Regions from separate parts of the Virgibacillus saliphilus genome, predicted to be linked through region 2. Evidence: riboswitches for the same ligand, from Rfam matches in the RefSeq annotation. Region 2 holds a riboswitch; each other region holds the start of a gene.

Region 1 (5,221 bases), 980 kb from region 2:
GTTCCTTGCTATACAGCAACTCATTCATCATTTACTGTTTTCCTCCCGAACGTATTTTTTAACATCCTGAGTCCATCTTATTCTTTTATAAAATGATGTTGGGGCTACAACCACATCATTTTTTACGAATTTGCATTTTAAGTGGTGCCCCAACTTCCTTATTGTCAACACAGCGCCGTAAGCTAAGTGTAGGCCAAACCCACCTTCCCCGATGTAACCTGTGCAAGAAATTAGAACATCTTCTACTCCACCGAAGTTCACATATTACGCAAAATGGAAAAGGTTAGTTTTACATCAATCTGTATCTATTCATTTTTGCAAATTTGTTTCGGGCTTCTTTAAAGACTTTACCTTAGTTTGCTGCATGAATCACTTGATTATTTTTGACCTTCGTTACATCGTTTGTTTCTTATACTTCCACTGGATTTTGATATAGCTGAAATGCATCACAAATTTCTTTCGTTGTTTGTTTTGCTTTCTCCAGTACTTCCTTATCTTCTTTATTATTCAAAACGGAAGCAATGACTTTTCCGATTTTCTCCATCTCTTCTTGCTTCATACCTCGTGTTGTTAAGGCAGCTGTACCCATACGAATTCCACTTGTAACAAATGGACTTTCTGGATCATATGGGATCGTATTTTTATTTGCAGTAATTCCTACATCTTCTAATATCTTTTCTGCATCTTTACCTGTTAATTTCCACGGACGTACATCTAAAAGAACAATATGATTATCTGTTCCCCCCGATACAAGTGTTGCACCTTCATTTTTTAATGTTTTACTAAGAACTTTTGCATTTTGAACAATTTGTTTGGCGTACTCTGTAAAACTTGGCTGTAATGCTTCATTGAAAGCAACGGCCTTAGCAGCAATAATATGCATTAATGGTCCACCCTGAATTCCCGGGAAAACAGCCTTATTAACCTTCTTCATAACCTCCTCGTCATTCGTTAAAATAATTCCTCCACGCGGTCCTCTTAATGTTTTATGTGTCGTACTAGTCACAACATCTGCATACGGGATCGGTGATGGATGAACTCCAGTTGCTACAAGTCCTGCGATATGAGCCATATCTACCATCAGTTTTGCTCCAACTTGATCCGCAATTTCCTTAAAGCGTGCAAAATCAATCGTCCTTGCGTAAGCACTTCCTCCTGCAATAATCACGTTAGGTTTTTCTTTTTCGGCTATCGCTTCTAATTCATCGTAATCGATCAATTGCGTGTCTTTATTCACTTCATAAGATACGACATCAAACCATTTTCCAGAAATATTGACAGGGCTTCCATGAGTCAAGTGCCCCCCATGTGAAAGATTCATTCCCATTATTTTATCACCAGGCTGTAGTAATGCATAAAAAACGGCAAAGTTTGCTTGTGCACCTGAATGTGACTGTACATTCGCATATTTGGCATTAAATAATTTAGTTAGGCGTTCAATAGCAGTTGTTTCAGCTATATCGACATATTCACATCCGCCATAATAACGTTTCCCAGGATAACCTTCTGCATATTTATTTGTCATCACACTCCCCATTGCCTCTAATACATCTTCACTAACAAAGTTCTCGGATGCAATTAACTCCAGTGTGTCATGTTGACGCTCATGTTCCTTTTTAATCGCTTCAAAAATAATGGAATCATTTTGTTGTAAACTCATTGTTTACTCCTCCTTTTTAATTTGTACGCCTGACCCATAACCCTAAGTCTTTCATTATATCGGGTTACCTACCTTGAAAGTAATGGGATGATTCTTTAACCCTTTTATATACGTCAAAAAAGGACAGAGAAGGGTATCATGCATTTGCTACCCTTCTCTGTCCTTTTTACCTGAGAGATTAACTCCTTCTTAGAGCTTTCCCCTTTGGTGGCGTTTATATACGCTCTCTCCAGAGGTGCGTCCTGTTGTGGTTTCATCTACCTGAGAGATTTATTCCAAGGGTATTTTTGGAACTTGCTCCTTCGGTGAACATACACTTTCCCACGACAATCATCCGCCGATATTAAATTTCTATTCCTTTCATAATAACTATACTAACGAATATAACTTTCCATTTTTTCCATAATTAAGGGATGAAGTTTATCTGAACAACACATTAGTATTCAACACTTTTTAGGAACCGCTTTCAAAGCCTCAAAATTAAAAAACGATTTGTCAATAAAAAGGACAGAGGAAAATAGGTGTTTTCTATTTTCCTCTGTCCTTTTACCTGAGAGTTTAACTCCGTTGGTGGCCTGTGGCTCTCTCCAGAGACGCGTCTTATTGTGATCCTTTAACCTGAGAGATTAACACCCAATTTTGGGTACTTGCTCCTTCGGTGCTAAGTTAAAACTTTACTTAGTCTCTCCCACAATTTTCAACCGCAACTATTTATTTATATTTTATAATAATGTGAAATCGGACTTTTGTCAACCATATTTTTAGTTTTGTACTTTCACCAAATTATAAATCAATATGGAGCAATTTAAAGGGCCTGCCTTTCTTCTCATGAATACTATTCTACAAACGCTTCTTTTTTACATGTTTGAAGAATAGTATTAAGGTAGAAAAAATAGAAACAAAGGTTGGACACTTAAGTAGTTCTATTATCGATATAAACTCTATTAACAATAATAAGGATATGGAATCTGGTACAAAATCGTAAATAAACCAAAGCTATCATTCCTGTCTATTCATGGTAGCAATTAACTTTTCTAGGCTTTTAAAACGGCCCCCAATTTATCACAACAGCAATGGATAAGAATATGATAGCAAGCACAGTCCATATTGCAACAAGTGGTAAGATAAATTTTATCCACTTTATCCAAGAAACGCCGGCAACTGCTAAACAAGCCATTAACGTTCCTGAAGCAGGTGTTATTACATTTGTAAATCCATCACCAAGCTTATAGGCTAGTACAGCCACTTGTCTGGGAATTTCCATTATATCAGCCAATGGAGTCATTAGTGGCATAACAATAGCAGCCTGGGCACTTCCAGAAGAGACAAATAAATTGAAAAGGGCATTCATTACAAACATAGCGATTGCTCCTGTATAAGACGATAATGGAGAGATTGCTGCGGATAAGCCATGAACTATTGTATCTAAAACCTGCTGGTTTTCTAATAAAATTATAATAGATCGAGCCAACCCTATAATCAAAGCTCCATAAGCCAATTGCTGTGTTCCTTTTGTAAATACTTTCACCAATTTATTAGGTGTTAATCTAGCAATGACAGCGGTACCAATTGCTACAACAATAAATATGGCTGCCATATGACTTGTTGTCCAATCATAATTAAAAACACCGAAAATATAAAAACCCATGCATAACGCTAACAATGTGAGAACTAGTTTATGCGTACCTGTAAATTGAACTTCTTCATTTTCACTGACCGAACTATCATACGTCGGAAAACGTTCTTTCCCCATATAACTTTTTTCTGGATTGTCCTTCACCTTTTTTGTATAATAACAGATGTACAAAATAGTTGCTGCTAATATAAATAAAGTTAATACAAGCCGTAAAGTAACACCTGAAAACAAGGGTAATTCAGCTATGTTTTGGGCTAAGCCTGTACTTATTGGGTCTAATGAAGCTACTGAATGGCCGGCATCAGCCCCTAATTTAATGAGAGCTACTCCAATAATTGCATCAAGTCCTAATGACCGTGCTAAAATAATGCCGATTGGAATAAATGCAATTTGTGCATTTGTTAAAATACCAAGAGCACCAAAAACGGAGAAAACGATACATACTACTGCAATTAATAAATATTCTTTATTTTTGGTTTTGGCAATGGAACTTTTAATTAAAGCGTTAATAGTTCCGGTAGATTCAATTACTGCAAATGCCCCTCCAATAATAAGAACAAGGAAGATCAATTCAGCTGTTTCCACCATGCCATTTTGAATGGACAAAGGTATGTCCATAAACCCTAATGGTTCAGATTCTGTGGTTTGATAACTATCTGGAACAACTCTTGTAACACCATCGACTGTTTCCCTACTATACTCGCCCGATGGAAGGATTAATGTGGCAATAGCTGCTATTAATAAAATAGAGAATATAATCACATATGCATCCGGCATAGTAAAGCGGAACTTTTTTTTGTTTTCATTCTCATATACTTCTTTTTGTTTAATAGCCATTAGTAAACTAAACCTCCTGTATTGTAAGAAAAAAAGGGAGTTTATTTTCTGTTGTTCTTAACTCCCTCGTTTAACTATATTATTTATTGTTATATTTTTTATAAAAGGTAATCTTTTTATATGCCAATTAGTTAATCAATTTCTTCAAAAGTTATTTTTTGAGCACCTTCGTGACGAACTTTTTTACCGAACTCTGGTAATTGCTCTTCTCCTTCTATAATATGCAAGAATGGGTTGCCAGCAAGCTGTCCTCTAGGACACGCAAAACAATTGCCACCGTAAGGAATATAGATTTCACCACTATTCCCCTTTTCATCACCAGGATAAAATACAACTTGACTTGGTAATGGATAACTTGTAGCCTTTTCAAAAGGTACATCATAACCGATCCAATTCAAATCCGAAAATACTGCTGGTCCGCTCCAAGCTGCTTGTATTACAGAAATTTCCATTGGAAGCTGTTTAAGAAACCACTTACTAGTTTCAGGAGTCCCTTCTTCATCCAATTCTGCAACAAAAATATAATCGCCACTAGTAATCTTCATTTTTTTCATATTTATTCCTCCATGTATGATATATTTCAAGAACAAAAAATTGCTCTTTGATAATGAAATCATCGTGTTACTTTAAGTTTCTATTTTGAAATCTCCATGCTTCCGTTTACACCCTTATCATAGAATGATCACCTGTTTTACAAAGAATAGTTCTTCCTCATTCCTTTCTTCAAAGAGTTAGGAAACCATGTGAAGATTGCAACTAAGATAAAGACAGTGTATTTGTCCCCGTTTCAATTACTCCAATACCATCTCTCGATTGTATATTTGTACCAAATGGTGAGGAGAGTTCCCGAAGTTCATTTAAAATTCTTTCCCCAGCCTCTTTGGAAGCTAATTCGGGAGTGCCACGCCCAGGACGGCGCTTCTCAAACCCAAGCGTTATAGGGTGGATGGTAATATTTTGTACACATCCTTCAATGAGATTAAAATTACCAATGAATGATTCATACGTCTTCGGGTTGGTCTCATTATTCATTTTCCCTTCATTTTTTATCCGAAAGTCATACCCATCCGATGTAACATATCCAGGAC
Region 2 (5,221 bases):
AGCTGTATTTACTGAAATAAACGGATCAAAACCAATCACATCCATATCCAAATCAAGTGCGTCATTTGCTACAAGCGCTCCAACAGCACCTAACCCAATAACTCCTAATGTCTTCCCTTTAATTTCACTTCCTACCAATTGTTTCTTTCCTGCCTCTACCAGACTCGGAACTTGGTCCCCCTCATCTTGTAAGCTCCTTACCCATTCGACACCGGAGAATAAATTCCGTGATGATGCCATTAATGAGGTTATGACAAGTTCCTTTACAGCATTTGCATTGGCACCGGGTGTATTAAAAACAACAATACCCCGTTCTGTACATGCATCAACCGGAATATTATTCACACCTGCTCCAGCACGGGAAATGGCCTTTACATTATCCCCGATTTCCATCTCATGCATGTTATAACTACGAGCCACAATCGCATCCGGATTGTCACTGTCATTGTCAATCGTATAAGCATCCTTTTCAAATACAGCTAGTCCACTATCTGCAATATGATTTAACGTTTTGATTGTTTTCACTTTGTCCAGCGTTACTGTGCTCATTCTATCTCCTCTTCTCTATCACTGTTTTTTCAAAATCCTTTATAAATGTAACCAAGGTCTGAACACCTTCTAGTGGCATGGCATTATAAATACTGGCACGCATCCCTCCAACAGAACGATGGCCTTTTAATGTCTCCAGCCCTTTCGCTTGTGCTTCTTTGATAAAAGCAGCATCTACATCTGCAGAATGGGAAACAAAAGGAATGTTCATCCATGAACGGCTGTCTTTTCGGACTGGAGATTGAAACACGGAAGATTCCTCGAGCGCATCATACAAAAGGGCTGCTTTCTCCTGGTTTCTTTTTTCCATTTCCTTCAAGCCCCCTCGTTCCTTCAGCCATTCAAATACGAGCTTCGCCATATAGATTCCATATGTAGGCGGCGTATTGTATAACGAACCACTATCACGATGTGTTTTATAATGAAGCATAGCTGGGCAAGTTGCGGCTGCATGGCCAATTAAATCTTCTCGAATAATAATAACAGTCAAGCCAGCGGGGGCGATATTTTTTTGTGCCCCGGCATAAATCAAGCCAAATTTGGACACATCAATTTCCGATGATAGTATGTTGGAAGACATATCCGCGACAAGCGGTACATCACCGGTATCCGGGATAGTTGCATAAGCGGTCCCCTCAATGGTGTTATTTGTTGTGATATGCACATAATCGGCTTCCGGGTCGATCATAGACCTATCAACTTCTGGAATATAGGTGAAATTAGCTTCTTCCGATGATGCAATGACACGAATATCACCGTATTTCTGTGCCTCTTGGATCGCTTTCTTTGACCAGGATCCAGTATTGACATAGTCCGCTTTGCCATTTTTCGTTAACAAATTCAACGGCACCATGGCAAATTGCTGGGAGGCCCCTCCTTGAAGGAAAAGTACGTTGTAATTGTTTGGAATTTCCATCAATTCGCGCAGCAATCGTTCCGCTTCGGTAATAATATCCGTAAACAAACCTGAACGATGACTTAATTCCATCACAGACATGCCCGAATTCCTATAGTTCACTAACTCCTCCTGAGCTTTCTTTAATACTGGAAGCGGAAGCATCGATGGCCCCGCTGAAAAATTAAACACCCTTTTCAAATCATCACATCCTTTCATGGTAAGTTGTTTTCTAAAAAACGTTTGTTGCTGGTAACACAAAAAATAGAGACTTCGACATTGTGACAACCTCCTTCGCCGTTCGGGTGGGTGCGCATCCTTAGGGCTCAGCTTCAACAAGTATAAAAAAGAGACTGAAGCCCCGGGGCCCCAATCTCACCAATATCAAAAGATATAACAAATACACATTTGTTATTCTTCTGTCCTTTTGCCTGAGATTTTGAACCCTTCGGCGTGCAATGTGCTTGCATCCTCTCCAGAAGCTGCTCCTGTTATAGTGTAACCCACAACAATCATAGCCTTGTTATTCTATTTTAAATGCTAAAAACATTTATGCCCAATTCATTCACCCTCCTAATAACGCAAAGAGGCAAGGGAATTTACTCCCCTTACCTCTGCCCAGGCGAACGACAATGGCTACCATGTGCTCCCTCGCGGTTATCCGCGTTCGCCAGTTACACATGGCCTTTATTCGTTAAATTTCATATATTTATATTACCAAAGTCATCCGTAATCTTCAAGCGGTAATGGATGTTTTAATGAGATGTTAAATGAATTCTTTATCTGTCTCTTCCATAACGATATCGTTTAGCTTAACATCAACCGAATTCGCAATCGTATCGCCAACCGGGCAAGTTCTTTCAATAAACGACACAAATTCTTCTACTTTACTTCTCGGGGCATCTGTTTTCATGTGAATATTGTAGGCCACATCACTATATCCCGGGCGAATATCTGATTTATTCATAAACCCGTCCGTATCAAGTGTACCTTCTACTTCAACCCAAAAGTCATCGAGTCTGATGTTAAACTGGTCGGCATATGTGCGCGCTGTAATAGCTTGACAGGCACCTAAAGCAGCTAGTATCAATTCAACCGGATTCATGCCACTATTCGTCCCCCCTAGCTGTTCCGGTTCATCAATTGTTAGAGAAAACTCTCTACTATTTGCCTTAACCTGCAACCCATCTTGTAAATGAGCTGTTGATTTAAATAATGATTTTGCCATAACAAATAACATCTCCTTATGCTATTTATTCTCTCCTATTTAGGATAACAGCTGCTGTAAGGAATTAGTATGGATAAATTGTGAAATATTGAGCAAAAGTGTCTAAAATAGCAGCAATAGACAAAATTTATTTATTTGGTGAATGAAAAAGGAAAAGCAACGTCTATATATAAATTGCTTTTCCTCCTTTCATTTATGTTCGTTTCCGAAATAAGCTTATTAGCGCCAATAGAACTGCTACTGCCGACAATAAAATAGGTACCCAATTGGCGGATCCGGATTCCGAAGTTTGTTGCACATCTTCTTGTTCCGTTTCGCTTGAACTGGTTTCATCACTATCTCCATGTGGTGCAACCGCGTCCCCTTCTTCGATTGTTGTCACGGAAGCAGGTTCCTCGGAATCAGGAGGACCAACCCATTCTACAACAGAGTCATCTTCATATGTTTGTAAAGCTTTCCAGCTAACTTCCCCTGACTCACTGGGATTTGCCCCGATAAAGGCAAATTCTATGAATTCATTCGGGGCTATTCCTTCGTCGCTTGCCGACCAGGTTACGGATGTTATTTGTTCATCTTCTCCTCTTTCTAATTCATAATCCCATTCTGCCATTGGCAAAATCGAAACAAAATCGACATCCTCCGGAATTTCTAGGGTCACTTCTGTTGTGTTAATATCCTTCTCTACAGGAACACGTACCGTATATTTTTCGTAGGCATTTGTTGTACTTTCACTGGGGTCTACCGTTACATGAGCATCTACGACAGATGTCATCAGAAATAAAAAGGCCACTGTCAATAACGGCACCATCCATCTTTCTTTTTTTAGCATTTATTTCTACCTCCATTATTCATCATTATCTCATCATCGATGCTTAACGTCTCTATGAATTATCATCTGATGTGGTAATAAATACATCATCTTCCCATTCTTTCACCTCCTCTTCCTCGTATTCAGCACGAATGGATACATGCCAACTTCCAGACATGGAGAATGGTAAATCCACTTGGTAATAGTCAGAATCAACCTTCTCCGCCTCAAATGGGCCTGAACTCATTCCATGATCCGGCATCGATATATCGACTGTTACCCGTTCTGGATTTTCCCCTTCTAATGGCGAAATATCAATATGCATTTGCTGCTCCCCTGTTTGTAGATTGTCAATGTGAACGTCTGCTTCTGCTTGCTCTGTGATCAATGTATTATCATATGATTGAACTGCGATCGGATAATTTATCTGACTCATCCACACACCAGCAAAAATGACTGTCAAACCAATAACCCATTCTACTCGAACAATACGTGACGTAAAGAAACCTTTTTGCTTTTTCCATTTTAATGTTTGAAATAATGCTAGACTTAACATAAGGATGGTAAATACTATTTTGATAAATAACAAACTGCTCCAACTCACCCATTCAGTAACGACCGCAGTCCAACTCGTCTGAAGAAAGACCATAGTCACGCCGGATAAGACAACCAATCCCGTAGCTACCATCATCCTTCTCACAAAAAATGGTCGAAATAACTTGAAAGAAGTATCCGTATGCTGCTTTCTATTCCAAATGAGGAGTAGAATTAAATAACTTAATCCTCCCAGCCACAAGGCAACCGCTAGTTGGTGAACGATTCGTGGAACCAAACCAACAAATGGGAGTTCCATCCCCCAAACGTGACCACCAAAGGATGGGGTAATCGCAAGCAAAAACCATAAGGCCAAATACCAACCTTGAACCATGCCTGGAATGATAAGCAAGATAAGGAAAAACAATTGTACAACTAGCATCATTAGAAATGGAAAATGGAGTATTAAATCCCACCTGCCATCCATCATTGTTTGAAAAAGACCAGCAGGAAGGGACGTAATATATGCAACAAATTCAGCAATCGTCCCAGCAATTAAAAGGATAGCCCCAGTTCGGCGTCCGGTTTTTCGTAACATTCCAAACCCGGGGAATTGCCGCTTCTGGGCTAACCATGCAAACCAATACAACCCCGCTCCAATTAATAACAATCCTTCTACCAATGTGCGTGCTGCTATTAGAAATGCGGATGAATCGTCCGACTCATCGACTGATTTGGTTCCGCCCTCTGTTGCTTCACCTACAGCAAAAATATAGGATCCACTCACAGGATGGCCATCCAATGAGACAACACTCCAATTCACCGTATACGTCCCCTCTTCCATTTCAGGGAGTGAGAACTCCAAGAGCTCTGATCGCTCACGGTCCCCGTCCGGCTGACCTGTAAAAACGGGGTTCGCATTCCAGTCATAAACGGTAACATTTGCCAAATCCTGTTCTATCGGCTCGTTAAAGCGCAACTTTAGAGATGAAGGGGGAGAATCTGTTACTACTCTTTCTTCCGGGACAGTCTCCAATAAACTGGAATGCGCTTCAACCGTTGGCGTTTGCAGGAAAACAAGCCAAAAGCCGATGAATAATACGGCGACTATTACCACACGGGATAATTCTTTTTGCTTTGACACACTACCAAGTGCTTTACCTTCGTACATAATTGACTGCTTATCCATCATCTGCCTCCTTTCTTC
Region 3 (5,221 bases), 1.8 Mb from region 2:
CATTCCGGTAATTTCCCGTAATGAGGCTTGCAATTCATACATCATTTCCATTGCACCCTGGACGCTCTCGGTATTTTGATGTGGATGAATATGATTGAATCCGTCCAAACGTGCAACATCCTCGTTTATTTTCGGATTGTATTTCATCGTACAAGATCCGAGTGGATAAAAACCTGAATCCACCCCATAATTCCGATTGGAAAGACCTGTATAATGTCGGATAATATCCAACTCGCTCACTTCAGGTAAATTAGGAGCAGATTCGCGAATATAAGAGCTTTCCAATTCCTCATCCAATTCTACTTCAGGAACATCCATTTCCGGTAAACTATAACTCGTTCTTCCTTCTTTACTACGTTCAAAAATTAATGGAAAATCATTATTAGCCATTGATATCCCCCAGTTCTTTAACAAAAGTATCAATCTCTTCTTTTGTGCGATTTTCAGTTACAGCAATTAGCATATGGCCTTCAAGTTCCGGATACGCCTGTCCAAGATCATAACCACCAATAATCCCTTTATGCAGTAGTTTTGAATTAATTTCACTTACCGAATCAACTAGTTTCACAACTAATTCATTGAAGAAAGCCCCTTCCGTAACGACAGAAATATTGGATTGTTCCAGCTTTTGTTTTGCATAGCGAGCTTTTTGCATGTTTAATTTCGCCATTTTTTTCAATCCATGCTTCCCGATGGAACTCATCGCAACAGAGCTTGCTAATGCATTTAATGCTTGATTTGAACAAATATTGGATGTGGCTTTATCCCTTCTAATATGCTGTTCTCTTGCCTGTAATGTTAATACAAAACCGCGCATACCATCTTCATCCTTTGTTTGTCCAACCAAGCGACCGGGAACTTTGCGCATTAATTTACTGGTTGTTGCAAAATATCCACAGTGCGGGCCACCAAACTGTGCCGGTATTCCAAATACTTGCGTATCCCCGACAACAATATCAGCACCAAATTCCCCCGGTGGCGTCAAATAACCTAACGACAACGGATTACTGGAAACAATAAACATGGTTTTCTTTTGTTGTCTGATTAATTCATTGATCTTCTCGAGTGGTTCAATTTGTCCAAAAAAGTTTGGATATTGTAGTACAACACTTGCTGTATTTTCATCTAATTCTCTTGAAAGCTGATCTAAGTCAGTAAGCCCATTACGGTAATCAATTTCTATAATTTCTAGATTAGGTCCTTTAGCATAGGTGTTAATAACTTCCCTTGATTCAGGATGGACGGCCTTGGAGACGAGAATTTTTTTCTTCTTCGTTTGTGCCGCGCTCAGAGTTACCCCTTCAGCAAGTGCGGTTCCTCCGTCATACATCGATGAGTTTGCGACGTCCATACCTGTTAATTCCGTAATCATCGTTTGGAACTCAAAGATCGCCTGAAGTTCGCCTTGAGATATTTCCGGCTGATAAGGTGTATACGCAGTATAAAATTCTGACCTTGATATAACATGATCTACGACAGATGGAATAAAATGATCATAAACCCCCGCACCTAAAAAGGAACTATACGATGCTACGTTTGCATTTTTATTTGCCATTACGGTTAATTCCTTCTTTAATTGTGCTTCATTTGCAGGTTGTTTGAGATTAAGTTCTCTTTTAAAACGCACGTTACTCGGAATATCAGAAAATAAATCATCCGTTGACTCTAACCCAATTGTATCTAACATCTCTTTCTTATCCGCTTCTGTCATCGGTAAATAACGAAATTCCATTACTAATCCCTCCCTATTTCGCTCGCTGGTAAAATGGTGTTTTTACAACTGTCGCTTTTAACTTACGTTTTCGAACTTGAACATATAATTCTGTGTTTTCTATCGCAAATTCTGCTTTCACTAAAGCTAATCCGATATTTTTATTCAATGTTGGGGATTGTGTACCGGAAGTAATAAACCCGATTTCCTCCTCCCCACTATATACCCCATATCCATGACGAGGGATTCCTTTATCAATCATTTCAATCCCAACAAGTTTTCTCGCTGGTCCATACTCAATCTGCTGCTTTAATTTTTTCTTTCCAATAAAGTCCGCTTCTTTATGAACCTTTACAGCAAATTTCAACCCAGCTTCAACTGGTGTTATATCTTTGGAAAGCTCCTGTCCATAAAGTGCTAAATTTGCTTCAAAACGTAAGGTGTCTCTTGCACCTAATCCAATAGGTTCCACTCCTTCATGTTCTCCAGCTTCCAATATTAACCTCCATAAATCGCTTCCATATGATTTATCAATATAAATTTCAAATCCGTCTTCCCCTGTATAACCTGTGCGTGACACAATGGCAGGTACATCAATGGACGTGAAATAAACATCACTATAAAAACGGAAGAACTTAATTTCACATAAATCTGTATTCGTTACCTTTTGCAGTTTTTTGTGCTTCGGGACCTTGTACGGCTAATTGCGCATAATTATTTGATACATTGGCAATGCTTACATCTTCTCCGCTATAGTCATTGTTTTCCTTTAGCCAATCGAAGTCTTTTTCTGTATTAGCTGCATTCACTACCAATAAATAATCATTTTCTTCCAACATATAAATGATAAAGTCATCAACAGTACCACCGTTTTCATAGCACATGAACGTGTATTGAGCACGTTCTGGGGTTAGTTTTGATACATCGTTTGTTGTCATCTTTTGCAGGAATTCCAAACTTTTCTGACCCTTTACAGTAATTTCCCCCATATGTGAAACATCAAATAAACCCGCTTTGTTTCTTGTGGTCTCATGTTCATGTTTAATACCTGAGAATTGTATTGGAAGATCCCAGCCACCGAAATCGACTGTTTTTGCCCCCAATTTTTCATACTCCGGAAATAACGGTGTTCGTTTTAACTCACTCAACCCATCCACTCCTTTTTATATTTATTCTAAAAAACACAAAAACAGAGATTTCACTGATACCAGATACCAGGAAATCTCTGTCTTCATACCAGAAAGTTGCATATCTATACAGGAAAATTCGGCATTTTCGCATAGATACTTGCTTCGTGGGTGGTCTACTCGTTCGTAAACACTCTCCAGAGGTGCGTCCTACAAGAGTCTGTTTGCCTGAGAGATTCGCGGAATGCTTGCTCCTTCGGCGTTACGTTATACGTAAACTCTCCCCTTGTATTCATTCGCTTTTATGAAAATGGCTTATTTGGTTATACTATTACAAGCATCACGTGAAAAATCTAACTTCATTATAGCATATAACTGCTGGAGAATATATAGAATATATTTTAATTTCATTTTAATCCATTAAAAAAGGAAGTATCATATGACGTCTATTCACTTACAAAAAGATTCAACATTCATTGATCAGCTGCAATCCAGTTTTGAGAAGGAAGGCAAGTTTTCATCATGGGATCTTTTTTCTATGGCTTATCAAGCTGAGCTTACGAAAATTGCGCCTGCATTTTCCGGATTACGCGCATTGGAATATCTACCACATGTTGAATTTTTAGGTCATCAAATTGAAACAGCAAAGCAAGCAATCGAAAACATGAACGGCCGTGCTATATTAGCTGATGAAGTTGGCCTCGGCAAAACCATTGAAGCGGGTCTCATATTAAAAGAATACATGGTTAGAGGCTTAGTGAAAAAAGCCCTTATCCTCGTTCCAGCCTCTCTCGTAAACCAGTGGGTGAAGGAACTAAATGAAAAATTTTATATCCCAGCGGTTGCCCACAGAAAAAATTATTCCTGGGATCAGTTTGATGTTATTATTTCATCGATGGATACGGCAAAGCGTTCCCCGCATCGTGAAAATATATTGGATATCGACTATGACTTTATATTGATTGATGAAGCCCATAAGTTAAAAAATCATAAAACAAAAAACTATTCCTTTGTTCGTTTGTTAAAGAAGAAATACTGTTTATTACTAACAGCAACTCCTGTTCAAAATCGACTTGTTGAAATATTTAACCTGGTTTCGATATTAAGGCCAGGTCATTTGGGTAATTACGATTCATTTCTCAACCAATACGGAAAGGATCGCAAGAAAATCAAACAGGACATATATTTGAAGCAACTAATCCAAAAAGTAATGATTCGTAACACCAGACAAGATACAACATTGAATAATACCAATCGTAATATTGAAACGGTTTGGGTTGATTTTGCACCGGAACAGATGGAGGTTTACGAGGAACTTAATCATATAACAATGCCTTTTTCCTCTTTTTCCAAGATTACTTTTTTACGAGAATTATGCTCGTCACGTGAGGCTTGTTATTTATCCCTTCAAAAATTAGCAATGGAAGGAGATAATAAAGATTCAATTCAGTCGGTACTGTCAAAAATTGAACAATTACCTCACCATATAAAAGCAGAAAAAGTGGTTGAATTACTGAAAGCAATTGGGGATGAAAAAGTAATTATTTTTACCGAGTACCGGGCTACCCAATATTACCTGCAATGGTACCTGCAACAAGAGGGAATTTCTTCTGTTCCTTTTAGAGGTGGTTTCAAAAAAGGGAAAAAGGACTGGATGCGGCAACTTTTCAGAGATCATGCACAGGTTTTAATTGCTACAGAGGCAGGCGGTGAGGGTATAAATCTGCAATTTTGTAATCATATGATTAATTATGACCTACCTTGGAATCCGATGCGATTAGAACAACGTATTGGACGCATCCATCGTTACGGTCAGGAAAAAGATGTCCATGTATATAATTTTGCAATCAAGGATACAATCGAAGAACATATTATGAACTTGCTATATGAAAAAATCAACCTTTTTGAGCAAGTTATTGGTCATCTGGATGATATTTTAGCTGAGCTTGATATAACAGATATGGAAACGGAAATTGAAAATATTTATGCAACATCTACATCAACAGGTGAAGCTAAAATTAAATTGGACAATCTCTCATCTATTATTAAACATACTCGTGATAACGCGAGATAATAAGGAGCGTTCCTATGGCAATTACTAATTTACATGAATTCCTGCAAGATTATTTTACCGCAAATCAGTGTGAACTCATTTTTAATGAGGATGGTGTATTAACAGTACAATTAACAGAAGAAATGGATAGGGCGTTAATGAATCGTCCGTTCTATTGGCATTATGTGAAGAACACGGGGTATGCCGGTGAGCCAATGAAACTTACACTCATCACGAACCCGGAAAAGCGAGAAGAAAAAGGGGAATGGATTCATTTCGGAAGCCCACGGTTACAACAAATACTTAACCAGCTTAAACAAAATGAAAAGG

What was found. A riboswitch is a leader RNA that binds a small molecule or an ion and turns the genes downstream of it on or off. The one in region 2 is predicted to bind glycine.
Region 1: linked by a shared signal. The riboswitch ahead of glyA (serine hydroxymethyltransferase) and the one ahead of serC (3-phosphoserine/phosphohydroxythreonine transaminase) in region 2 are both predicted to bind glycine.
Region 3: linked by a shared signal. The riboswitch ahead of gcvT (glycine cleavage system aminomethyltransferase GcvT) and the one ahead of serC (3-phosphoserine/phosphohydroxythreonine transaminase) in region 2 are both predicted to bind glycine.

The regions. Positions count from the first base shown of each region.
Region 1 is NZ_JAGYHC010000001.1:2,946,636-2,951,856, forward strand. Features, by position in the region: gene gcvH (glycine cleavage system protein GcvH) at 1-31, opposite strand, end outside; gene glyA (serine hydroxymethyltransferase) at 410-1,660, opposite strand; glycine riboswitch at 1,808-1,903, opposite strand; glycine riboswitch at 2,257-2,361, opposite strand; gene KFZ56_RS14315 (YfcC family protein) at 2,703-4,133, opposite strand; gene KFZ56_RS14320 (DUF3830 family protein) at 4,265-4,687, opposite strand; gene KFZ56_RS14325 (CapA family protein) at 4,890-5,221, opposite strand, start outside.
Region 2 is NZ_JAGYHC010000001.1:3,929,358-3,934,578, forward strand. Features, by position in the region: gene KFZ56_RS18765 (phosphoglycerate dehydrogenase) at 1-549, opposite strand, end outside; gene serC (3-phosphoserine/phosphohydroxythreonine transaminase) at 551-1,645, opposite strand; glycine riboswitch at 1,854-1,933, opposite strand; ZMP/ZTP riboswitch at 2,054-2,132, opposite strand; gene KFZ56_RS18775 (OsmC family protein) at 2,211-2,672, opposite strand; gene KFZ56_RS18780 (YcnI family copper-binding membrane protein) at 2,866-3,501, opposite strand; gene KFZ56_RS18785 (copper resistance protein CopC) at 3,554-5,203, opposite strand.
Region 3 is NZ_JAGYHC010000001.1:2,084,561-2,089,781, reverse strand. Features, by position in the region: gene gcvPB (aminomethyl-transferring glycine dehydrogenase subunit GcvPB) at 1-390, opposite strand, end outside; gene gcvPA (aminomethyl-transferring glycine dehydrogenase subunit GcvPA) at 383-1,732, opposite strand; partial or broken gene gcvT (glycine cleavage system aminomethyltransferase GcvT) at 1,746-2,859, opposite strand; glycine riboswitch at 3,045-3,134, opposite strand; gene KFZ56_RS10065 (DEAD/DEAH box helicase) at 3,278-4,912, shown strand; gene KFZ56_RS10060 (YqhG family protein) at 4,927-5,221, shown strand, end outside.